Regions from separate parts of the Methylobacterium sp. UNC300MFChir4.1 genome, predicted to be linked through region 4. Evidence: predicted binding sites of a transcription regulator. Region 4 holds the regulator's gene; each other region holds the start of a gene.
What was found. The regulator LexA, encoded in region 4, represses DNA repair genes until DNA is damaged. The targets are predictions, from matches to a motif close to TGTTCNNNNTGTGTTCNG.

Region 1 (5,898 bases), on a different contig from region 4:
TCGACCCTGCAATCCCGCGCCACCGCGGGGGTCGCGCGGGCGACCTACGTGTTCGTGCTGCCGGGCTCGCCCGGCGCCTGCCGCGACGCCTGGGACGGGATCCTGGCCCAGCAGCTCGACTACCGGCACCGGCCCTGCAACTTCGTGGAGATCATGCCGCGCCTCGACGAGCACCTGCGGCGCGGCGCGAGCCTCACGGTGTGAGGCGGCGTTAGGCCAGATTCCCCTCCTTGCGGCGCAGGACCGAGTGCTTGCGGCCGTAGAAGAAGTACACGACGAGGCCGAGCGCCATCCAGATCACCAGCCGCAGCCACGTGTCGAGGGGCAGGCCGATCATCAGGAGCAGGCAGGACAGGATGCCGAGGATCGGCACGACCGGCACGGCGGGCGCCCGGAACGGCCGCTTCATGGTGCGCTCGGCCCGCCGGAGGTAGAGCACCGAGCCGCAGACGAGGATGAAGGCGGCCAGCGTGCCGATGCTCACCATCTCGCCGAGGATGTGGATCGGCACCAGGGCCGCCACCACGGCGACCGCGGCGCCGATCATCGCCTGGCTGCGATACGGCGTCTGGTAGGTCGGGTGGACGTGGGAGAACATCTTCGGCAGCAGGCCGTCCTGCGCCATGGTGAAGAAGATCCGGCTCTGGCCGTAGAGCAGGACGAGGATCACCGTCGTCAGCCCGGTCAGCGCCCCGAGCTTGATCAGGAGGCTGAACCAGCCGATGCCGATCACGTCGACGCCCTTGGCGATCGGGTCCGGGACGTTCAGGTCCTTGTAGGGCACGAGACCGGTGAGCACGGCGGCGACCAGCACGTACAGGATCGTGCAGACCGCGAGCGAGCCCAGGATGCCGATGGGCATGTCCTTCTGGGGTTTGCGCGCCTCCTGGGCGGCGGTCGAGACCGCGTCGAAGCCGATGAAGGCGAAGAACACCACGCCCGCGCCGCGCAGGACGCCGCTGTAGCCGAAATGGCCGAAGGTCCCGTCGTTGTCCGGGATGAGCGGGCTCCAGTTCGCGGTGTTCACATGGCCCCAGCCCAGGGCGATGAAGGCGACCACGACGGTGAGCTTCACCGCGACCATGATGTTGTTGAAGAGCGCCGATTCCTTCGTGCCCCGCATCAGCAGGATCGTGATCAGCGCCACGATCAGGACCGCCGGCAGGTTCAGCAGCGCGGTCCCGCCGCCCTCGATCGGCGTGCCCGGCGCGTTGGCGAACTGCGCCGGGATCACGATGCCGACGCTCTTCAGGATGCTCGTCACGTAGCCCGACCAGCCGACCGCAACGGTGGCCGCGCCCATGGCGTATTCGAGGATCAGGTCCCAGCCGATCAGCCACGCGAAGAACTCGCCGAGCGTCGCGTAGGTGTAGGTGTAGCTCGATCCGGCGACCGGGATCAGGGCGGCCATCTCGGAGTAGCAGAGGCCGACGAAGGCGCAGGCGATGCCGCCGAGCACGAAGGACAGCATGATCCCCGGCCCGGCATACTGGGCCGCGGCCGTGCCGGTCAGGACGAAGATGCCGGCGCCAATGATCGCCCCGATGCCCATCGCGGTGATCGAGAGGGCGCCCAGCGACTTCGAGAGCTGCTGCTCGCCCTCGCCGCTCTCGACGATGTCCTCGACCGACTTGCGCCCCATCAGGCCCGACGAATCCATTGCACCATCCTTCCAGATCGGGGTGGCTCAGCGCGTCGACATGTCCGGAGACGGCGACGATCCTGCCGCGCTTCCAGAGTTGTAGAGGCGGATCGACCGACAACAACGTGATCGGGCGCAAGATTCTTCCGAGCAAGATTCTCCCGAGCAAGATCTTTCCGGTCAGGCGCGCTCGATCCGAGCGATCAGCGGCCTGACCTTGAGGCGACCCGTGAACGCGCCCTCGGCACGCAGGGCCTCGCGCCGGACGACGTCGCCGGCCCGGGCCTGCCGGGCGCCGACGACGGTCTCCGCCCGTCTGACGAGCCGGCCGAGCCAGCGCCCGGCCGGGCGATGCAGGCGGCCGAGCGCCGTCTCCGGCCGCGCGGTCCCGACGAAGCGGTCGAGGGTGCGGATCCAGCCCTCGGCCGGGACGTCGCCGGCCTCAAGGCACAGGATCCAGTCCCGCCGGGCCGCGGCGGCGCCCGCCGCGTAGGGATTGCCGCCCCGGTGCAGCACGAGGGTCGCGCCCGTGGCCTCCGCGACGGCCGCCACGGCCTCGCTCTCGCGGCCCGCGACGATCACCGCGTCGCCGACGAGGCCGCCGGCCACGCCGGAGACGAGCACGCTGAGCGTGTCGGCCAGGCGATCGATCGCGTCCGGATCGGCCGGTTCGGCCAGATAGGTCACGGCGGAGAGCATGAGCGCGCGCATAGACGATTCTGCGGCGCCGTAAACTGCCCCGCGGCCCGCGCGGCGACGCGCCGTCGCCCGGACGGGCTGCAGAGCCGCATTTGCCTGAAAAAAAGGCGCCCTTCGCCGTCGCGTTCGCTCTATGTTCTTGTATGGATGCGTGAGGGAGGCGAGTCGTCATGGGGGACACGCGCGACGGGACCGCATCCGGGGCCGCGCCGCGACTCGGGCCGAGCGTCGCGGAACCGGCCGCCCGGCGCGGGCGCGGCGCGACGGCCAACCCGACGGGCCGGTACGAATCCGCCCGGCGCGAGGCGTTCCACGACGAGACCTGGACGGCGGACGCTCCGGCACCCCTGCGCACGGAGGTCACTCCGGAGCGGTCCGCCCGGATCATCGCGCACAACAGCTCGCCCGACATCCCGTTCGACCGGTCGATCAACCCGTACCGGGGCTGCGAGCACGGCTGCATCTACTGCTACGCGCGCCCGACCCATGCCTGGCTCGGCCTGTCGCCGGGGCTCGACTTCGAGTCGCGGATCTTCACCAAGCCGGACGCCGCCCGCCTCCTCGCCCGCGAGATCGCCGCGCCGGGCTACCGGCCCGACACGATCGCCCTCGGCACCGCCACGGATCCCTACCAGCCGGTCGAGCGGGAGCACCGGCTCACCCGCGCAGTTCTGGAGGTGCTGCGGGAGGCCCGCCACCCCGTCAGCATCACCACCAAGTCGGACCTCGTGCTGCGCGACCTCGACCTCCTGGCCGAGATGGCGGCGGAGAACCTCGTGCTGGCGGCGATCTCGCTGCCGACGCTGGATCCGGACCTCGCCCGCCGCCTCGACCCGCGGGCGCCGCGGCCGGGCAAGCGGCTCGCGGCGATGCGGGGCCTGAGCGCGGCGGGCGTGCCCGTCATGGTCAACGTCTCGCCGATCATCCCCGGCCTGACGGACCACGAGATCGAATCGATCCTGGCCGAAGCGCGCGCGCATGGAGCGAGCCGGATCGGCCACGCGCTGCTGCGCCTCCCGGGCGAAGTCGCGGACCTCGTGGCGGACTGGTTCACCGAGCACTATCCCGAACGCAGGGCGCGGGCCTTCGCACTCCTGCGGGAAGCCCGGGGCGGGCGCGAGAACGACCCGCGCTTCGGCCACCGCTTCCGCGGGGAAGGCGCCTACGCGGCGATGATCGGCCAGCGGGTCCGGCTCGCCGGCACGCGTCTCGGTTTCGCCTTCGGGCGCATCGCGCTGAACCGCGACGCCTTCCGGAAGCCCGGCGCGCAGCTGGCGCTGTTCTGACACGCGACCGACGCGGCGGCGCGCGCGAGGCAGCGGACCTGTCCCACAGTACGGTTCAGCGAAAATTCCAGTCATTTTGGCCGGAAACGGCGTAAGAAGATAATTCCGAAGATTGAAAACGGCTCAAATGTTGCTCCCAAAGTCGATTATCGGATGTCTTAGGTGTGAGGAAAATCGCAGAACGTAAGATTGACATCTGTGTCATTGTGGTTCAAATGCCTGAGATCGCGAGGTTTACTGCGAAATTTTTGACCAAGTTTGATTGAGTTATCGAATTTCAGTTCTATATTGAGGGTCGTTCTGTGTGTAAGAGCGCGATTTTGTCCGGCGTCCGTGTCCGCAGATCCCGCCAATGGACGCTGTGCGCCGTGATCCGGTCGCGGGCGAGCCGCGCGCCGCGGCCCGGCTCGGTTCTGCCGGTCGCGACTGCCGGCCTTCCTTGAGACGGTGGAGTGTCGGGGTTTCGACCTCCGATGCCGACCGGGCGAACTCCCGGTCCGATGACCGGACCGGGAGCGCCGGTGGGACCCGGACTCGCCACGCCCTCGCCGCGCCCTTCGAGCGAACCGGGCCGGCGCCGCGTCGGGGTGCCTGTCGCGTCGCTCAGCCTTTCCGTCGACCGAGGCCGACCGGCTGCCCTGCTCGAACCGGGCAGCCCGGCGGCGGGCCGCACGCCTCGACGCACCGCGAAGAGAGATCCCGACCCTCATGCTGCGTCTTCCGCGTCCGTCCATCGGCACGATCCTGTGCGCGATCCTGTTCTCACTCAGCGCCATGCTGCTGGCCGCGGGCGCCCGGACGGCGCTGGAGGCCGGGGCGCAGGAGCGGGAGAGCCGCCGCGTCGTCGCGCTCACGGAAGGCAGCCGGATCCTCCTCGAGATCCTGCTCGCCGTGCGCCTCGAGCGGGGGCGGACCCTGCAGGCGCTGATCGCCGCGGACAGGATCCCGCCCGCCGACGCGGCCCTGATCGCCCGACAGCGCGCGACCCGGATCGATCGGCTGGCGGCGCTCCTGAGTCTGGTGCGCGCGATCGACACCGCCGCGGTGGCGAAGACGGTCGATCCGCTCCGACGGGCGCACGAGGCCGTCACCGGCCTGACGTCGCGGATCGACGCGGCCCTCGCGGTCCCGGTCGCGGAGCGCGAGGCCGCGACCGAGGAGGTCGCCGCGACCGCCTTCCGGGATCTGCTCGACGCGCTCACGGCGACCAGCGGGGCCGTCGACGTCACGATCCCGCGCCGGGACGCGGCGCTGGCCCGCGCCCTGGACATCAAGCGCGCCGCCTGGATCACGCGGGTCGCGATCGGCGGCAACGTGGCGCGGGCCGAGACGGCCGTGACACGGGGCACGGGCTGGTCCGAGGAGGAGCGCCTCGCGGAGGCCGAGGAGCGCGGCCGCGTCGCGGCGAGTTGGGCGAATCTCGTCGATCACATGGACGACACGCTGCCGCGGGCGGTCCAGGACGCCTTCGTGAGGGCGGGCGCCAGCAACTTCGAGGGTGAGGTCGCGGCGCGGCGGCAAGCCTTGCGGGCGGCCCTGAGCCGGGGCCAGCCGCCGAGCGTCGCGATCCAGGACCTGCGCGACCGCAACACGCGGGAGGTCAACACCATCGCCGACCTCGCCGAGGCGGCGCTGAACGCGATGGTGGCCCGCGCGCAGGCACTCTTCGCTGAGGCGGGGGCGACGCTGCTGCACACCGGCCTGTTCCTGGCCGCATCGGTGCTGCTCGCCGGTGCCGGCGCCGTCGTCGTCGTCCGCCGCGTGCTCGGGCCGCTCCGGGCCATGATCCAGGCGATGCGGGCGCTCGCCTCCGGCGACGTCGCCGTGGAGATCCCGGCCCGCGGGCGGCGGGACGAGATCGGCGCGATGGCGGCGGCCGTGGAGGTCTTCCGGGACAACCTCGTCCGCACCCGCGCCCTGGAGGCAGAGGCGGACGAGGCGGCGCGCGCCGCGGAGGCGCAGCGCCGGACCATGACGCACACGATGGCGCAGACCTTCGAGGCGGCGGTGGCCGGCATCGTCGGGCAGGTCTCCGCCGCCGCGGCCGAACTGCAGACCACGGCCTGGGAGATGACCACCACAGCCCAGGAGACGGCCAGCCAGTCCGATACCGTGGCCGCGGCCGCCGAGGAGGCGTCCGCCGGCGTCAGGACGGTGGCCGCCGCGGTGGAGGAACTCGGCACCTCCGTCCAGGAGATCGGGCGGCAGGTCCAGGGCTCGTCCGAGCTGGCCCGGAGCGCGGTCGGCGAGGCCGACCAGACGGCCGCCCTG
Region 2 (5,898 bases), on a different contig from region 4:
CGAAGTCCGACAGGCCGCGCGCCTTGGCCAGCGCCTGCGCCAGCGTGATGCCGTCGGCCTGGAACGGCAGCTCGGTGCTGTTGCCCAGCGCGCCCACCGCGATGAAGGTCTGCGGGTCGCGCACGAGCGTCAGCACGTCGTTGGGCCGCAGGTAGATGTTCTCCCTGGGGTTCGACACCACTGTGGTCAGCGGCACGGTCGCGGTCACCGGCCCGCGCGAGAGCCGCACGAAGGTCTCGTTGACCGGCGCGCGGTTGCCGCCGGCGGCGGCGATGACGTCGAGGATGCGGTCGCCGTGGCCCGAGAGCGGCAGGCGGGCGCCGGCGGCGCCCTCGCCGGTGACGGTGACGGCCTGGGAGATCGGGCGGGTGACCGAGACCAGCACCTGGGGCTGGATGGCCTTGCCGGCGAGCTCGTTCTCGATGAGCGCCTGGACGTCCTGGGTGCGGCGGCCGGCGACCTTGATGCGGCCGGCATAGGGCACCGAGATGGCGCCGTCGCGCCCGACGGGCTGCTCGGGGATGAGGGCGGACTTGGAGCCGGCGGAGAAGCGGTCGGCGACGAGGGGTCCGGAGAACAGGCCGCCGGATCCGGCTTCCCAGACGGAGACCGAGACCATGTCGCCGATGCCGATCACCGGCTCGGAGGAGGGGCGATGGTCGCCGAAGGAGGCGAGCAGGCTGTCGAGGGGGCGGCCGCGCAGGGCTTCGACCACGGAGGGGGTGACGTCGATGATCTCGTAGCGGGCAAGGATCCCGCCGTCGGCCGTGGCGACCTCGGCCCCGGCCTGGATCGCGCTCGCCGTCGGACCCGCCGCGGGCAGGTACGTGCAGCCCGACATCGCCGTGACGGCGAGCAGGACGAGGGGAAGTTTGCGCATCCAGATGTTGCCCATCGGTATTGCCGAGCCCGTGCCTAGCCCATAGCGGCCCAGGTGTCCGTAGCGGGTGAGCCACACTCCGCCCGCCACGACCGAGACTGCTAAGTCATCCTCGTTAAGCACAGCTTTTTCGGGGCACAGGGACGACGAATGCCGGGCGCAGCGCGCGCTGCTGAAATATCGGGACACAAATCCGGGCGCTGTCGACGGTAACGGGTCGGCCCATCGACTCCAGGGCCGCACGGCCCCGGCGCGATCCGCTCACTGACCCTGGGTCACCGCCGCGGTGATGTCGCCGTAGACGGCGCTGACGCGGGACACATAGTAGCGGATGCTGCCGACCGCGACGAGGAAGATCAGGCCCCCGAGCAGGGCGTACTCGGTCGCGGTGGATCCGCGGAGGTCGCGGGCGAAGCGCGCGGCCGCGACAGGGATCCGATCCGTCAGGGCGGCCGCCGCCCGGGATCGCACCGCGCGCCGCCCCGCCCCGTCGCCGCCCGGCTCATCCATGGTCGAACGCGCCTTCCCGTCCCGCCGTCCGCGTGGCCCCACGCGCTCGGAAGGCTGTTAACGGCCCGCGCTTGCCGCCGGCTTAACGAAGTGTCCGAAACAGGGCATCGGGCCGATTCCGGGCGGGATATGCACCGCCCCGGTCGGCGGGCCCGGTCGGCGGGCGCGCCCGGCGCGGGCGCGCCCGCGTCGGCTCAGGCGTGGCCGGCCTTGTGGCGCAGGTCGTCGATCCGCTTGGAGGCCTCGGCCTTGTCGAGGTCGGGATCGAACGCCTTCGGCTCCTTCGCCTCCTCGGAGAGCGTCTTCAGGTAGGAGGCCTGCGCGCCGGTCATCGGCTCGCCGCCGGTGGTCCACTGGTCCGGATCCTTGATCTGGTTCGACACGTCCTTCGGGTCGGTCTTGGGGTTCTCCGGCGCATCCTGGCGCGCTCCGGAGTCTCGACCGGCCTTCGACGTCGCCTTCGCGGTGGTGGTAGCCATGCGACTCATGTTCCCTAAATGTTCGCGTTCTGGGTCGTCAACGCGGCCCGCGGCGCGACGGTTCCTGCCGACACGGCGGCGGCGTCGGGCGCGGCGATCTTCCCTTCCGCGCGCGCGCTCCGCATGATCGTGACGCGCGGCGCCCCGGCGCGCCTCGGAGCCACGGTGGTCCGGATGACGTACCAATCAGACCCGCCATTCGATGCCGGGACGGCCGCTCAGGTGCTCGTGGTCATGGGCGTCTCGGGGTCCGGGAAGAGCACCGTGGCGGCGCTGATCGCCGAGAAGCTCGGCTGGATCTTCGTGGACGGCGACAGCTTCCACGCGCCGGAGCACGTGGCGAAGATGCACGCGGGCCGCGCCCTCGACGACGCGGACCGCGCGCCGTGGCTCGCCCGGATCGCGACCTGGATTCAGCAGCGCCTCGACGCCGGCGAGTCCGGCGTGGTGGTCTGCTCGGCGCTCCGGCGCGCGTACCGGGACGTCCTCACCCGGGGCAGCCGGCGGGTCCGCATCGTCTACCTCGACGGCGACAAGGCCCTGATCGCGCGGCGTCTCGCGGAACGCCAGGGTCACTTCATGTCGCCGCATCTCCTGGACAGCCAGTTCGCGACCCTCGAGGTCCCGGGCCCCGACGAGCACCCGATCACCGTCGGGATCCTCGAGCCGCCCGAGGCGATTGCTGACCGGGTCGTGGCGGAACTCGCCACCGCGGCGCGCCGGGATCCGGGTGGGAAGTGACGCGATGACTGCAGGAACCGGCAAGGCCGCGGGGATCGCCCTGGTGATCTCGGACGTCGACGGCACCCTGGTCACCGGGGACAAGCGCCTGACGGCAGCGACGGTGGCGGCCGTGCGCCGCCTGCGCGCGGCCGGGATCGGCTTCAGCATCGCCTCGGCGCGGCCGCCGATCGGGCTGCGGAGCCTCGTGGCGGAGCTCGGCCTCGACCTGCCGATGGGCGCCTTCAACGGCGCGAGCGTCGTCCGGCCGGACCTGTCGATCATCGAGGAGCGGACCATCCCGGAGCCGGCGGCCCGGGCCGCCCTCGACCGGCTCCTGGCCGAGGGGCTGGACGTCTGGGTCTTCGCCGACGGCGCGTGGTGCTTGCGCGACCCGGACGGTCCCTACACCGATCTGGAGCGCCGCACGATCGACGCGGAGCCCCGGGTCGTGCCGGATCTCGGAACGCTCACGGGTACGGCCGCCAAGATCGTCGGCGTCAGCCCCGACCACGCCCATCTCGCGGCCTGCGAGACGCGAATCGCGGCGGCGCTGGCCGGCCGGGCCACCGTCCACCGCTCGCAGAAGTACTATCTCGACGTGACGCCGCCCGATCTCGACAAGGGTCGCTTCGTCGCCTGGATGAGCGCGCATCTCGCCATCCCGCGCGAGCGGATCGCCACGTTCGGCGATGCCGGGAACGATCGCCCGATGTTCGCGCAGAGCGGCTACTCCGTGGCGATGGGCAATGCCGAGGCGAGCGTCCAGGCGGCCGCCAGCGCGGTCACGGACAGCAACGACGCCGACGGGTTCGCTCGCGCGGTCGAGCGCTTCATCCTTCCCTGACCGGCTCCCCAGACCGGCCGACCGCGTCCGCGCGCCGCCCTGTGGCGCGCGGATCACAAGCACGCCCGTCGCCCCGGCCGCCCACAGGCTGCCGAACGGGGGCCGCTTTCCGGCCTCATTTCCCCGTGACCTAGCTTGACTACAGAACAAGCAGCACCGGGTCTCGGAATGCATCGCCTCATCCTGGCCGCCGTACTCGCGGTCGCGCCCGCCGCCGCCTTCGGGCAGGGCGCGCGCGACAATATCGACGCGTTGATCGAGCAGCAGGCGAAGGCGAACGGCGTTCCGGCGAGCTTCGTGCACGCCGTGGTCAAGCGCGAGAGCAACTACAATCCGCGGGCGAAGGGCGGCAGCGCCCTGGGTCTCATGCAGATCAAGCACGCGACCGCGCGCGGCATGGGCTACACCGGCGACGCCGCCGGCCTGTACGATCCGGAGACCAACCTGCGCTACGGCGTGGCCTATCTGGCGGGCGCCTACCGCACGGCCAAGGGCAACGTCGCCCAGGCCTACCAGTACTACAACCGCGGCTACTACTACGCCGCCAAGCGCCAGGGCATCTCCAACGAGGTCGCCTCGGTGGTCGCCCCCGTGGCGGCTTCGGCCAGCGCCCTCGCGAGCCTGTTCGGCGGCGGCGTCGCCGACTCCAAACCCAACCCCGCGGCCGCCGCCCTGGCCTACGCGCCGACGGCCGCCGCCGTGGCCGAGGTTCCGACCGAGACCGTCGAGGTGCCGCTGCCGCCGCGCCGGCCCGCCGCCCTGGCCGGCGCCGCGGTCGAACTCGCCAGCCTGTCCATCGACCCGGCCGCGGGCGCGACCCCGGCCGCCCCGCAGGCCGCCTCGGTTCCCTCCGTGGAGGTGCCGCTGCCGCCGCGCCGACCCACCGCCCTCGGGAGCGCGGAGGCCTCGCCGGCGCAGATGGCGGAACTCCGGCTTTCGCCGCAGCCCGCGGCGGCCGCCACCCCGATGACCCCCGCGGCCGCTTCGGCACCGGCCACCGAGGCGGCGGTCGAGGCGGTCGAGGTGCCGCTGCCGCCGCGCCGTCCGTCGCTCCAGATGCTCGCCGCCGCGACGCCGCGGCGCGCTCCGGCCGCCGCGCCGGTGCGCGAGGCCACGGCCCTGCCGGTCGAGTAGCGCGCCCTCTCCGGCGCGGGTGCAGACCGCCGATCGCCCGCCCGGCCGGGCCTTCTGCCCACACAAGGATCATGCCCAAGGCTTGACCATCGGGTCGATCCGCAACACATAGGCGCCACGCCAGCAACGTGGTTGGATCGTTACGGTACGGACCGGCGCCGCGAGACAGCGGCCGTACGCGGGTGGCGCACGACGGATCTCAGGGCAGGAAACGCCGGTCTACGCGCGCACGTTCTCAGGCAGCTTCCTGTCTGGCGGAACGCCAAAGCGCGATGGATCTCGAAGCGGCAGGCATGCAGGGCACGGACTCTGCTTTCGAGCTGGCAGGAAAGCGGACGGCGCCATGACCGGCGTGGAACAGGAATCTCTCTTTCTCACGGACCTCGGGCGACGCGTCAGGCACGCGCGCACCGTGCGCGGGCTGTCGCGCAAGGTTCTGTCGCAGACCTCGGGCCTGTCCGAGCGCTACATCGCGCAGTTGGAGGGCGGCCAGGGCAACGTCTCGATCATCCTGCTGCGGCGGGTGGCGAACGCCATGGGTGTGCGGCTGGACGACCTGATCACCGGCAACGACGCGCTGCCCGACTGGCCGGTGGTGCGCGACCTCCTCGCCCAGGCGAGCCCGGCCCAGATCGTCGCCGCCAAGGAGGCCCTGTCCGGCGGCAGCCGGCCCGAATCGAGCAACCGGCCGCGCGTGGCGCTGACCGGACTGCGCGGCGCCGGCAAGTCGACCCTCGGCAAGCTCGCGGCCGAGCGCCTCGGCTGGACCTTCGTGGAGCTCAACGCCGAGATCGAGCGGGAGAACGCCCTCTCGGTCCAGGAGATCTTCGCGATCTACGGCCAGGAAGGCTACCGCCGGCTCGAGCAGGCGGCCTTGCGGCGCCTGACCGAGCATCCCGGGCCGCTGATCCTCGCGACGAGCGGCGGCATCGTCGCGGAACCGCTGACCTACGATCTGCTCCTCCAGGCGTTCTACACCATCTGGCTGCGCGCCCGGCCGGAGGAGCACATGAGCCGCGTCCGCGAGCAGGGACACCTCGCCACGACGGGCGACCACGCCTCCGCGATGCAGGAGCTGCGCGCCGTGCTGGCGAGCCGCGAGCCGCTCTACGCCCGGGCCCCGGCGACGGTGGACACCTCCAACATCCCTGTCCAGACGATGCTGGACCGCCTGACGGCGGCGATCGAGGCGCGGTTCGGGCAGGGCGTGCCGCTGGCGGACTGACCCGCCCGCGTTCGCTGACAGCCATGCGACCGATGCGCCCCCCGGGCCGCGCCGGCCCTTGATCGCCGCGGTGCAGCGCACCACGCTAGGGCAGTAGCCGCGG
Region 3 (5,898 bases), on a different contig from region 4:
GCGGGGCGCTCGGACGCTCCCGGGGCCGCGGGGCGCATGCTCCCTGTCAGTTAGGGCCTTGGCGCGACTTGTCAATCTCGCAATGGCGACAGCGCGGGTCGGCGCACAGGGGATCGGCCGCCCGAAGGGTCGCCGTTCAGGGCCGGAGACGGTCGCCCGCGGGCGCGACGCAGGGGTCCAGGCGGGTGGTGCGGGCGGATCGCGCCGCCGCGATGGCACCGGTCGTCTCGGGCTCGGCCATCGGCGCGAGCGCCGCGGTCGCGACGGCAGTCCCGGGCGTCGGCGCGTCGGGCCGGCTCAGCCGCGCGAGCTGGTAGGCGCCGATCACCGCGACGATCCCGACCAGGCCCGCCACGCGCAGCGTCCAGGGCAGGGGGCCCGCGGACCGCCTCGGCTCGGCGCGCGCCACCCGCGCGGCGGTCGAGCCGGTCTGCGGGCCGGCCTGCGCGCCGGGCGCGGCCTCGCCGGTCCGGCGCTTGCCGAAGGTCGTCCGGCTCCGTTCGTCGGGGCTCTGCATGGACAGCGGTCTCCGCCGGCGGGGGACCGGATCCGGTTTGATGCGCGACAGGGGCTCGGGGACGGGCCCGCGAGCGACGGACCATCGGGCAACAGGGTTAATCGATCGCTTACGAGCGAGAATCATTCTCGTCGAAGGTGTGCCGGAATAAAACGTCCGCCGCCGACGGCTCCTGCAGAGACCACGAGCGATGTCGCAGGCCCCGCGCCGGCCGCCGCCAATATGCGCGGCGCGCAAGGCAGCTAGTCTTCACGGTCTCTGCAGCTCTCCTCGCCCTCCTCGAGCGCGCGAGCGGGCCGTCTGCTGTCGGGCAGGGCCGGCTAGTCTTCATCTTTCGTTGACGGGATGTCCCTAGCCTGAAGAGGCTTGTTGCAGGAAAGCGACAGACCCGCCATCCGAGAGCGCCTAGAAGGCTGCCGGCTCAAGCTAACCCCAGGACCGAACACCACCATGAAGAAGCTTCTCCTCGCATCCACCGTCCTCGCCGGCATGACCGCCGCGGCGTCCGCCGCCGACCTTCCGCGCCGCGCCGCGCCGCCGCCGGTGTTCACGCCGGTGCCGGTGTTCACCTGGACCGGCTTCTACTTCGGTGTGAACGCCGGCTACGGCTTCGACGCCAACAGCCGCAACACCACCAGCTACGCCCTGCCCGGCGGCTCGCTGATCAACTCCCCCGGCACCGCCGGCGTCGTCAGCGTCAACAACCGCAACAACAACGACGGCTTCTCGGGCGGCGCCCAGATCGGCTACAACTACCAGTTCACCCCGGGCTCCGGCGTCGTGATCGGCTTCGAGGCTGACGCCCAGTACGTCGACTTCGCCCGCCGCGCCAACGCCACCCAGAACTACACCTTCCGCGGCGCCCCCGGCATCGCCTTCGCCAACCCGCCCGCCTTCGTCGCCACCAGCGGCAACGGGCTGGACTACTTCGGCACCGTGCGCGGCCGCCTCGGCTACGCCTTCGACCGCACCCTCGTGTACGGCACCGGCGGCTTCGCCTACGGCTCGGGCCAGGACGACCAGAACTTCGCCGGCAACCGCTTCCGCGACAGCTTCCGCACCGGCTGGGCCGCCGGCGGTGGCGTCGAGTACGCCCTGCCCACCGACTCGTTCCTGAACTTCTTCCGCTCGAACGCCGTGACGCTGAAGGTCGAAGGCCTCTACGTCAGCCTCGACCGCCAGAAGAACTCGGCCGGCGGCGTGTTCTACGGCAACCTCCTGCCCCCGAACGGCATCGCCTACCTCAACGGCGCCGCCGCCAAGACCGAGTTCGCCGTCGTCCGCGCCGGCCTGAACTACAAGTTCGGCTCCTACTGAGACCGGATGCCGGAGCCGGCTCTGCCGGCTCCGGGCTCCCGAAGGGCCCGGCCGCAAGGCCGGGCCCTTTCGCGTTTCGGGACCGCGAACCGGCCTCGGCGGGTGCGACAGGGAGGGCCGGAACCGCGCGGGCCGCCCGCGATTGAGACCGCGGCGCCCCTCAGTGACCCGGACAGGGCCTTCCACGCAGGGACCGGGCGCGCGGAGCGATCAGCCATGCGAAGCCGAATCCTTCTCCTGTCGCTCGCGGCCCTCGGCCTCGCGAACGCGCCGGCCTCCGCGCAGGACGCCAGCGTGATCGGCAAGGACACGATCCTGCCGGCCACGGGACCGGGAACCTCGACGGACGGCAAGGGGGGCGGGCGGCTGACGGAGGCGGCGAGCGCCGAGGACGCCGCCAAGCGTCAGGGGCTCAAGCCCGTCACCTTCCTGACCACGAAGATGATCGGCGTGACGGTGCGCAACGCCGCCGGCGACAGCGTCGGCAAGATCGAGGATCTGCTCATCGCCGACGGCGGGACGCTCAAGGCCGTCGTGATCGACGTCGGCGGCTTCCTCGGCCTCGGCAGCAAGCTCATCGCGGTCGAGCCGGGCGCCCTCGTGCTGCGTCCCGGCGGCGACCGATTCTCCGCGGTCCTCAACATGGGCAAGGACACGGTGGCGGCGGCCCAGCCCTTCGACCCGGCCAAGGTGATCGCGCCGCCCCGATAAGGCGCGACCGAAACCCGTCTTTGCGAGCGCAGCGAAGCGATCCAGGGCAGCGCGACTTCGGTGGACGTGGCGCTGCTGGGTTGCTTCGCTCCGCTCGCAAAGACGGCGCGGGCGCCATCGACCGACGCGGCGAGGCCGCGCCGGCGCTCCGGCGTCAGATGTCGAGGTCGGCGCCCTCGGCGAAGGCCGCGCGCTCGCTGATGAAGGCGAAGCGCGCCTCGGGCTTGTTGCCCATCAGGCGCTCGACCGTGTCGCCGGTCGATTCCCGGGCCTCGTCCAGGACCGCGACGCGCAGCAATGTGCGCTTCCTCGGATCCATGGTGGTCTCCTTGAGCTGGGCCGGCATCATCTCGCCGAGGCCCTTGAACCGCCCGATCTCGACCTTGCCGCCCTTGAACACGGTTTTGACGATCCGCTCCCGATCCGCGTCGTCCCGGGCATAGGCCACCTTCGAGCCCTGCTGCAGCCGATAGAGCGGCGGGATCGCGAGGTAGAGGTGGCCGCGGTCGATCAGCCTCGGCATCTGGCGGTAGAAGAAGGTGATCAGCAGCGAGGCGATGTGGGCGCCGTCGACGTCGGCGTCCGTCATGATGATCACCTTCTCGTAGCGCAGGTCCGCCTCGCGGAAGGCCGAACCGGTGCCGCAGCCGAGCGCCAGGGTGAGATCGGAGATCAGCTGGTTGGCGCCGAGCTTGTCGCGCGAGGCCGAGGCGACGTTCAGGATCTTACCGCGCAGCGGCAGGATCGCCTGGGTCGCCCGGTCCCGGGCCTGCTTGGCCGAGCCGCCGGCCGAGTCGCCCTCGACGATGAAGATCTCCGAGCCCGCGGTGCCGGCCGCCGAGCAGTCGGCGAGCTTGCCGGGCAGGCGCAGCTTGCGGGTCGCGCTCTTGCGGGCGACCTCCTTCTCCTGGCGGCGGCGCAGGCGCTCCTCGGCCCGGTCGATCACCCAGTCGAGGACCTTGTTGGCCTGGGCCGGGGAGGCGGCGAGCCAGTGGTCGAAGGCGTCGCGCACCGCCGTCTCGACGATGCGCTGGGCCTCCACGGTGGCGAGCTTGTCCTTGGTCTGGCCCTGAAATTCCGGCTCGCGGATGAACACCGAGAGCATCGACGCGCAGGTCGCCATGACGTCGTCGGTGGTCACCGCCGTCATGCGCTTGGCTTGGTTCACCCGCTCGGCGTGCTCGCGCAGGCCGCGCAGCAGGGCGACGCGCAGGCCCGCCTCGTGGGTGCCGCCCTCGGGCGTCGGGATCGTGTTGCAGTAGGAGTGCGAGATCCCGTCCTCGGCGACCATCCAGGCCACCGCCCATTCGAGCGACCCGTGCGAGCCCGGCTTGGTGATCTTGCCGGAGAACATGGCGTCGGTGACGAGTTCCTTCCCGTCGATGTCGCGGGCGAGGTAGTCGCGCAGCCCGTCGGGGAAGCGGTGCACCGCCTCGGCCGGCACGTCCTCCAGCCCCTCGAGGAGGGCGGGGGCGCAGCGCCAGCGGATCTCGACGCCGCCGAACAGGTAGGCCTTGGAGCGCGCCATCTTGAACAGGCGGCGCGGGTCGAACTTCAGCGAGCCGAAGATCTGGGCGTCCGGGTGGAAGCGCACGCGGGTGCCGCGGCGGTTCTGCACCCGGCCGACCAGTTCCAGCGCGCCCTGCGCGTGACCGCGCGAGAACGTCTGCCGGTAGAGGGTCTGGTTGCGCGCCACCTCGACCTCGAGCAGGTCGGAGAGCGCGTTCACCACCGAGATGCCGACGCCGTGCAGGCCGCCCGAGGTCTCGTAGACCTTCGAGTCGAACTTCCCGCCGGCGTGCAGCGTGGTCATGATGACCTCGAGCGCCGATTTGCCGGGAAATTTCGGGTGCGGGTCGACCGGGATGCCGCGGCCGTTGTCGGTCACCACGAGGGCGCCGGATTCCTCCAGCTCCACCTCGATGAAGCTGGCATGGCCGGCGACCGCCTCGTCCATCGAGTTGTCGATCACCTCGGCGAACAGGTGGTGCAGCGCCCGCTCGTCGGTGCCGCCGATATACATGCCGGGCCGGCGCCGGACGGGCTCCAGCCCCTCCAGCACCTCGATGTCGGAGGCGGTGTAGCCGCCCTCCGGCTCGGCGGCCGCGAGCGTCGCCACGGAGGCCGCCGAATCCAGCCGCCGCCGCGGCTCGGGCGGGCGGGCCGCCGCGCCCTTGCCGCCCGGCCCGAACAGGTCCCGCGCCGGATCGCTCACGCGCGGCCTCCGGGCGCGCGGCGCGTCGGCCGGCTCGGCTTCGCGCAGACGGGTCTTGGGACGGGTCTCGGGTCGTGGAGCATGCGCCTTCATCCCCGCATGATAGCGGAACAAACCATAAACATCAAAGCCGTTCGCCCTGCGGCGAGGCGGTCGCATCATCGCATGCTGCGCCGCCGCGAGCGAGGGCCGCGTCCGTGCCGGCACACGGTTCCGCGCGCCGGGCCGTCATCACGACGTTGCACAACAATGGGTTAAGGCTTTCTCGTGACCCGCATGCCCGGCTTCCACAGGCGACGCCCGGAACAGAACGGGACGATCGACGTTGGTGGCGGAGATAAATCTTGACCGTGGTCAGGGAGCCGCAGTCCATGAGCGACGCCGCGATCGAGGCCCGCCGCCTCACGTTGATCCGCTTCGAGCACGCGGCCGGCGCCGCCTTCGGCTGCGACGATGACGCGGCTGTCGTGCCGCCGGCCCGGGCGCTGATGAACTCCACCACCCTCGCGCTCGCGACCTTCGCGACGGCCGTGGCGGCGACGATCACCTACCTGGTCTGAACCCGATCGCTGACCGCAACCCGCGGTGAGGGGCGGCAACGCTGCCTCTGCCACGTCCTTGCGAGCGGAGCGAAGCAACCCAGTCGGCGCCACGTTCGAACGCCTCGCGCTGCACTGGATTGCTTCGCTCCGCTCGCAAGGACGGGCGGGCTTGCCGGCCCGCCTCAGCCTCGTCCACGAACGCTTCAGCCCGCGCTCGACGTCTTCGCCGCCGCCTTCTTGGCCGCAGGCTTCTTCGCGGCGGTCTTCTTCGCCGCCGCTTTGTCGCCGCTCGCGGCCCGCGCCGACCCTTTCCGGACCGCCCCGCGCTTCGCCGGCTTGCCGCCGCCCGCGGCGCGCTTGGCGTTCACCAGGGCGATCGCCTCGTCGAGGGTCAGCGCCTCGGCGCTCATCGTCTTCGGCAGCGTGGCGTTGACCTCGCCGTCCGTGACGTAGGGCCCGTACTTGCCGGCCTTGACCACGAGATCGCGGCCGCTGCCCTCGTCCTTGCCGAGCGGCCGGCCGGGATCGGCGGCCGGGCGGCCGCGTCCGCCGCCCTGCTCCTTGGCGACGATCAGGTCGATGGCGCGGTTAGCCCC
Region 4 (5,898 bases):
GCGGCGGCGACCTGGCGGGTCTCGCAGGTCGCCGCACCGATCCTCACCCGCACCACGATCGGCCCGCTCGTCGGAACGGTCGAGGCCCTGGACGAGCGCGAGGTGGGCGCCCGGCTGGTGATCCGGGTGGAGAGCTTCGCCGGCCTCGCGCCGGAGGCGCGGCCCGCCCGGGTCCGGGTCTCGTTCCGGAAGACGCCGATCCCGCGTCCCGGGGACGGCGTCGCCGCCACGGCCCGGCTGCTGCCGCCCCCGGAGGCGGCCCGGCCCGGCGGCTACGACTTCGCCCGGGACGCCTATTTCCAGGGGATCGGCGCGGTGGGCTCGCTGATCGGCACCGTCACCGTCCGGGAACCGTCCGGGTCGCCGCCGCTGGGCCTGCGGCTCGCCGCTGCGCTCGACGCGGCGCGCAATGGGCTGACGCGCCGGATCGCGGAGGCCGCCGGCGGCCAGGCGGGTGCGGTGGCGGCGGCCCTGGTGACGGGCAAGCGCGGCCTCATCGGGCCGGCCACCAACGACGCGCTCCGCGCCGCCGGCATCTACCACGTGGTGTCGATCTCGGGCCTCCACATGGTGCTGGCCGCCGGCGTGGTGTTCTGGCTGGTGCGGGCGCTCCTCGCCGCGGTGCCGCTCTGCGCGCTCCTCTGGCCGATCAAGAAGATCGCGGCCGGCTTCGCCATGGTCGGCGTCACCGCCTACTGCGCCTTCTCGGGCTGGGACATCGCGGCCGAGCGCTCGCTGATCATGACCCTGATCATGCTCGGCGCGATCCTGGTGGACCGGCCGGCCCTGTCGATGCGCAACCTCGCCCTCGCGGCGCTGATCGCGCTCGCCCGGGAGCCGGAGGGCCTGCTCGGCCCGAGCTTCCAGATGTCCTTCGGCGCCGTGGCCGGGCTGATCGCCTGCGCGCGGCTGATCGACGGGCGGCTGCTCGTGCGCCCGGGGGCCGGGTGGATCGGGCGGCTCGTTGGGACCGGCCTGTCGGCGATCACCGGGACCCTGGCCACGACCCTGGTGGCGCAGGTCGCGACGGCCCCCTTCGCCACCTACCACTTCCAGACGGTCCAGCCCTTCGGCCTCGTCGGCAACGCCCTGACCCTGCCGCTCGTCTCCCTGGTGGTGATGCCCGCCGCGGTGATCGGCTGCCTTGCCTATCCCTTCGCCCTCGACCGGCCGGTCTGGTGGCTGATGGGGCAGGCGGTGGCCGGGATGCTGGCGATCTCGGACTGGATCGCCGGGTTCGAGCGGGCGGTCCTGGTGCTGCCGGCCTTCGGCGCCGGGGCGCTGGCCCTGCTGACCGCCGGCCTGCTGCTGGGGACGCTGCCGGCCTCGCGCCTGCGCTGGCTCGCCGTGCCGCCGGTCCTGCTCGGGCTCGTCCTCGCGGCCCGGCCCGACCGCTACGACCTCTACGTCGACCGGCAGGGCGCGGGGGCCGCGGTGCGGGGCACGGACGGGCGGCTCGCGGCCCTCGGCAGCCCTTCGGGCTTCGTCCTCGAGCAGTGGCTGAAGGCGGACGGCGACGGGCGGCGGCCCGCGGCGCTGATCGTCCGGTCGGGCAGCGGGCGCTGCGACCGGCTCGGCTGCACCGCCCGGCTGCCGGACGGGCGGGCGGTCGCCCTGGTCCGGGACCGGCGGGCCTTCCCGGAGGATTGCGCCCGCGCCGCGGTGCTGATCACGGGTCTCGCGGCGCCGCCCACCTGCACGGGGCCGCTGGTGATCGACCGGCGCGTCCTCGCCGCCCGCGGGGCCGTGGCTCTCCGGGCCGACGGCGACGGCTTCGCCGCGCGCTACGCCCGGGACGACGGCCGCGCCGTGCCCTGGCGGCAGGCCGCGGGGCGCGGGCCGGGACCTCCGTCGCCGGTCACCGCGGAGCCGGGCGACCGCCCCGCGGAGGACGGGGTCGCCGCGACGCCGGAGGCCGACGCCGCGCCGGGCGGAGACCTCGCCCCCGGCGACGCGCCGGCCGAGCCGCTTCAGTAACGGCGGACGAGGCTCACGAGGCGGCCCTGGATCCGGACCCGGTCGGGCCCGAGCACGCGGGTCTCGTAGGCCGGGTTGGCGGCCTCGAGGGCGATCGACGAGCCGCGGCGGCGCAGGCGCTTGAGCGTCGCCTCCTCGTCGTCGATCAGCGCCACGATGATGTCGCCGGTATTGGCCGTCTCCTGCTTGCGGATGACCACGAGGTCGCCGTCCAGGATGCCCGCCTCGACCATCGAGTCGCCGCGCACCTCGAGGGCGTAGTGCTCGCCGCCGGCCACGAAGTCCGGCGACAGGGTGATGGCGTGGCTCTGGTTCTGGATCGCCGAGACGGGCGTACCGGCCGCGATCCGGCCCATGACCGGGATCGAGATGGCGCGGCCGGACTCGTCGATCATCCGCGTGCTCGCCGGGGCCGGCGGCTGCTTGGACTTACCGCCCTCGACCACGCTCGGCGTGAAGCGGCGCGGCTCGGCGGGGGCCTGAGTCGCCGGAGCGGCCTGGGTCAGGCTCTCGGGGATCCGGATCACCTCGATGGCGCGCGCCCGATTCGGTAGGCGCCGGAGGAAGCCGCGCTCCTCGAGTGCCGTGATTAGCCGGTGGATGCCGGATTTCGACTTGAGATCGAGGGCATCCTTCATCTCGTCGAACGACGGCGGGACACCGCATTCCTGCATCCGGCTCTGGATGAATCGCAGGAGGTCCAGCTGCTTGCGCGTGAGCATCGACGGGGGACTCGCGGCTTGGCGGACCGCCACGTGACGGTCTCCGAAACAAATCACGAACAGGTTAAACGTTCCGCAAGTGTTCCGCAAGAGCGGCACCGCTCGGCCCGGCGCGCCGCGGGCGCGCCCGCGGGAGAAGGTCGAGAAACGCATTGACGGCGCAAGCGGAGCCGTTTCAATGCATCGCGGCGCCCCGCCGGGAAGGCGGCGGATCCGGGGTGCGGGCTGGGACCCTCTTGGAATGACGAGGATGCGACGTTCCGCAGCTCTGCTGCCCCTCGGCCTCGCCGCCCTCGGCCTCGCCGGCTGCACCACCGGATTCTCCTACATCTCGCGGAACTACGTGGCGCTCACTCCCCAGGTCGTCACGATCGGCTGCAAGGAGCCCTACGAGGTCTACGACAACCGGCAGCTGCGCCGGATGCTGATCGTGTCCAACGCCCTGCGCGAGTATACCGGCTGCAACCTGAGCGAGGTCCGGATCGATCCGGAGCCGGGCGCCACCCGGGTGAAGCGCTTCCGCACCGCCGCCCGGGCCTATCTCGACGAGACCGTGCGCGAGGATTGCCGGATCACCGGCGAGACCGTGTTCGATCCGCTGAAGACCGAGTTCGCCTACGCCTGCGACGCGCCGATCGAGAAGCGCGGCACCGTGGTCCCCCGCCTGCCGGGCCGCAATCCGGGCCTCGGCGTGCGCTGACCGGCCGGCGGCGCGTCCTCAGGCGCCCGGCTTCGGGAAGGTCCGCTCCGCGGCGTCGCCGGCGGCGGCCAGCAGGGCGCGGGCGAAGGCCCGGGCCTCCGTCCGGTCGAGCACGATCGCGGCGGTGACCGGCGCACCGCCGAGGTCGGCGAGGGCGAGTTCCAGGCGCACCCCGTCGGGCACGGCGCTCGCCTGAAGGCTCCAGCCGGAGCCCCGGTCCGTGCTCTCCGCCATCGTGTTCCTCCCGCATGCCCGGCACGGCGCCGCGCGCCCACCGGAACGGCCAGGCCCGGGACCGCTCCCGGAGCCGCGCTCCGATCTTCCCTGCCTCGCCTGTCCGCGTTCCTCAAGGCCACAGGCCGCGCGGGGGTGGAGATGCGCGCCGTCGCGGATGCCGGCGGCCGCATCGCGGCGACACGGGGCGGCACGGGGCTGCGCCCGCGCCGCGGCGCGGGCGAGGGCAGGGGCGGCCGGGATGGGGGCCGGCCTCGGGGCGATTGACGCGAGGCCGCCGATGATGTCTCCCGCGGGCTCCGATCAGGTGGAGTTCGAACATGCAAGAGATCTGGTTCCGCACGGGCGAGGCCACGGTGCTGGCGGCCGAGGGCCAGTACACCGACGCCATGCCGGAGGTGCTGATCGGCTCGGTGCGCGGCCCGGTCGGTCAGGCCTTCGCGTCGATGATGGGGCAGGTCCAGGGCCACACGCGGATGTTCGTGGTGCGCGACCTCAACCAGCTCGTGCGCCCGGCCACGATGATGACCACCAAGGTCACGATCCACACGGCCGAGTATGCCGAGCTCCTCGGCGGCGTGGTCCAGGCCGCCACCGGCGACGCGATCGTGGACTGCATCATCGAGGGCATCCTGCCGAAGGACGGGCTCGACGAGCTGTGCATGATCATCATGATCTGGCTCGATCAGCGCTGCGCCGAGGACGACAACCTCGACCAGAAGGACCTCTACCGGACCAACTACGAGGCCACGAAACTCGCCATCGCCCGCGCCCTCAAGGGCGAGCCGACGGTCGACGAGCTGATCGCCAACCGGAAGACCGTGAAGCACTACGCGCTCGACGGCGTGATCGAGTACTGAGCGGGCCCGCGTCGCGCATCCTGCCGGCTCAGGTCCGCCTCAGCCCGGCGGGATGCGCCCCACCGAGCAGAGGGTCCGCATCGCGCTGCTGCCCGGGTCGGTGTAGCAGGACGCCGACCAGCCGTTCTGCTGGATGAACGACTTGCGCCGCTCCGCCAGCGCGGTCCGGTAGGCGGTGGCGATGATCGGCTCGACGGTCGCGGCCGGTTGGCCGACGAGGATCTCGGAGGCCACCGACAGGTCGCGGAAGAAGGTCGCCGAGGGACTCGGCTCGGCGGAGGTCGCCTGCACGATCGGCTCGGCCCGGCAGGTCACGTCGAACTTGATCGGGCCGGCCACGCGGATGTCGATGCTGGGGCCGGCGCGCTTGCCGACCCGGCCGCCGATCGCGTCGGCGATCTGGCGGGTGAGGTCGTCGCAGCTGTCGGCCCGGGCGGCCTCCGCCAGGAGGGGCAGGGCCGCGCAGGCGGCGAGGAGGAGGCGCGGGACGGCGAAGCTCGACATCGCCGCACTCTACGCGCGGCGCGGGGCCTGTCGAGGGGCTGGTCGAGGGCCGCTCGAAGGGCCGGCCTCAGTGGAAATCCCGGCTGGGGAACACGCGCCGGTCCGGGGGCACGCCGAAATCCGTGTTCTCGGGCGGCAGCTTCATGCCGGCCTCGCGCAGGTCGCGCAGGGCGGCGGTGAGGTCGCGAAACCCCTCCGCCACGAGGTGGACCACCCCGTCCGCCCGCTGGATCCGGCCGCGCACGGCGAGGAACCGCGCCTGCATGGCGATCCGGCGGTTCGCCTCGAACACGGTCTTCCAGACGATCACGTTGGCGATACCGGTCTCGTCCTCCAGCGTCAGGAAGACCACGCCCTTGGCGGTGCCGGGCCGCTGGCGGATCAGCACGAGCCCCGCCACCGTGACCCGCGCCCCCTGGGGCAGCGCCGGATCGAGATGGGCCCGGGCCGGGATCGCGCCGATCCGGGCGAGCCGCCCCCGGAAGAACGCGACCGGGTGCCCCTGGAGCGACAGGCCGGTGGCGGCGTAATCCTCGGCCACGGTCTCGGACGGGGCCAGGGGCTGAAGGTCCACCGTCGGCTCGTGCCGGAACAGGCCGTCATCGGCGTGCCACGCGAAGAGCGGCAGGGGTGCGTCGAGGAGATGGGCGCGGCGCTCGCTCGCATCGGCCTTGGCGGCCTTGCGGGATGACGTCCCCTCCAGGGTGCGGACCATCCACAGGGCGGCGCGCCGGTCGAGGCCGAGCGAGCGGAACGCGTCCGCCTCGGCCAGCCGCTCCAGGGTGTTGCGGGGCAGGGCGAGGGACGCCTGCAGGCCCTCGATGCTGGCGTAGCCGTTGGCCCGCAGCCGCACGAGCCGGCGCATCGCGGCCTCGGGCAGGCCGCGCACGACGCGCAGACC

Region 1: BMY19_RS07995 (PA0069 family radical SAM protein) is a predicted target of LexA. The motif match lies at 2,465-2,482, and genes of this name have one in related genera.
Region 2: BMY19_RS24120 (DUF3072 domain-containing protein) is a predicted target of LexA. The motif match lies at 1,878-1,895, and genes of this name have one in related genera.
Region 3: parE (DNA topoisomerase IV subunit B) is a predicted target of LexA. The motif match lies at 4,867-4,884, and genes of this name have one in related genera.

What each region holds. Positions count from the first base shown of each region.
Region 1 covers NZ_FOCS01000004.1:97,478-103,375, forward strand. Annotated here, with positions in the region: gene moaB (molybdenum cofactor biosynthesis protein B) at 1-204, shown strand, start outside; gene BMY19_RS07985 (amino acid permease) at 212-1,660, opposite strand; gene BMY19_RS07990 (hypothetical protein) at 1,823-2,353, opposite strand; gene BMY19_RS07995 (PA0069 family radical SAM protein) at 2,512-3,627, shown strand; gene BMY19_RS08000 (methyl-accepting chemotaxis protein) at 4,336-5,898, shown strand, end outside.
Region 2 covers NZ_FOCS01000022.1:87,406-93,303, reverse strand. Annotated here, with positions in the region: partial or broken gene BMY19_RS24130 (polysaccharide biosynthesis/export family protein) at 1-880, opposite strand, end outside; gene BMY19_RS24125 (Flp family type IVb pilin) at 1,142-1,390, opposite strand; gene BMY19_RS24120 (DUF3072 domain-containing protein) at 1,585-1,869, opposite strand; gene BMY19_RS24115 (gluconokinase) at 2,044-2,610, shown strand; gene BMY19_RS24110 (Cof-type HAD-IIB family hydrolase) at 2,615-3,436, shown strand; gene BMY19_RS24105 (lytic transglycosylase domain-containing protein) at 3,605-4,570, shown strand; gene BMY19_RS24100 (helix-turn-helix transcriptional regulator) at 4,914-5,795, shown strand.
Region 3 covers NZ_FOCS01000024.1:56,305-62,202, forward strand. Annotated here, with positions in the region: gene BMY19_RS24785 (hypothetical protein) at 137-517, opposite strand; gene BMY19_RS24790 (outer membrane protein) at 968-1,834, shown strand; gene BMY19_RS24795 (PRC-barrel domain-containing protein) at 2,051-2,545, shown strand; gene parE (DNA topoisomerase IV subunit B) at 2,700-4,760, opposite strand; gene BMY19_RS24805 (hypothetical protein) at 5,132-5,320, shown strand; gene topA (type I DNA topoisomerase) at 5,506-5,898, opposite strand, start outside.
Region 4 covers NZ_FOCS01000011.1:36,575-42,472, reverse strand. Annotated here, with positions in the region: gene BMY19_RS16075 (ComEC/Rec2 family competence protein) at 1-1,977, shown strand, start outside; gene lexA (transcriptional repressor LexA) at 1,971-2,699, opposite strand; gene BMY19_RS16065 (hypothetical protein) at 2,950-3,399, shown strand; gene BMY19_RS16060 (hypothetical protein) at 3,418-3,633, opposite strand; gene fae (formaldehyde-activating enzyme) at 3,954-4,493, shown strand; gene BMY19_RS16050 (hypothetical protein) at 4,533-4,997, opposite strand; gene BMY19_RS16045 (error-prone DNA polymerase) at 5,065-5,898, opposite strand, start outside.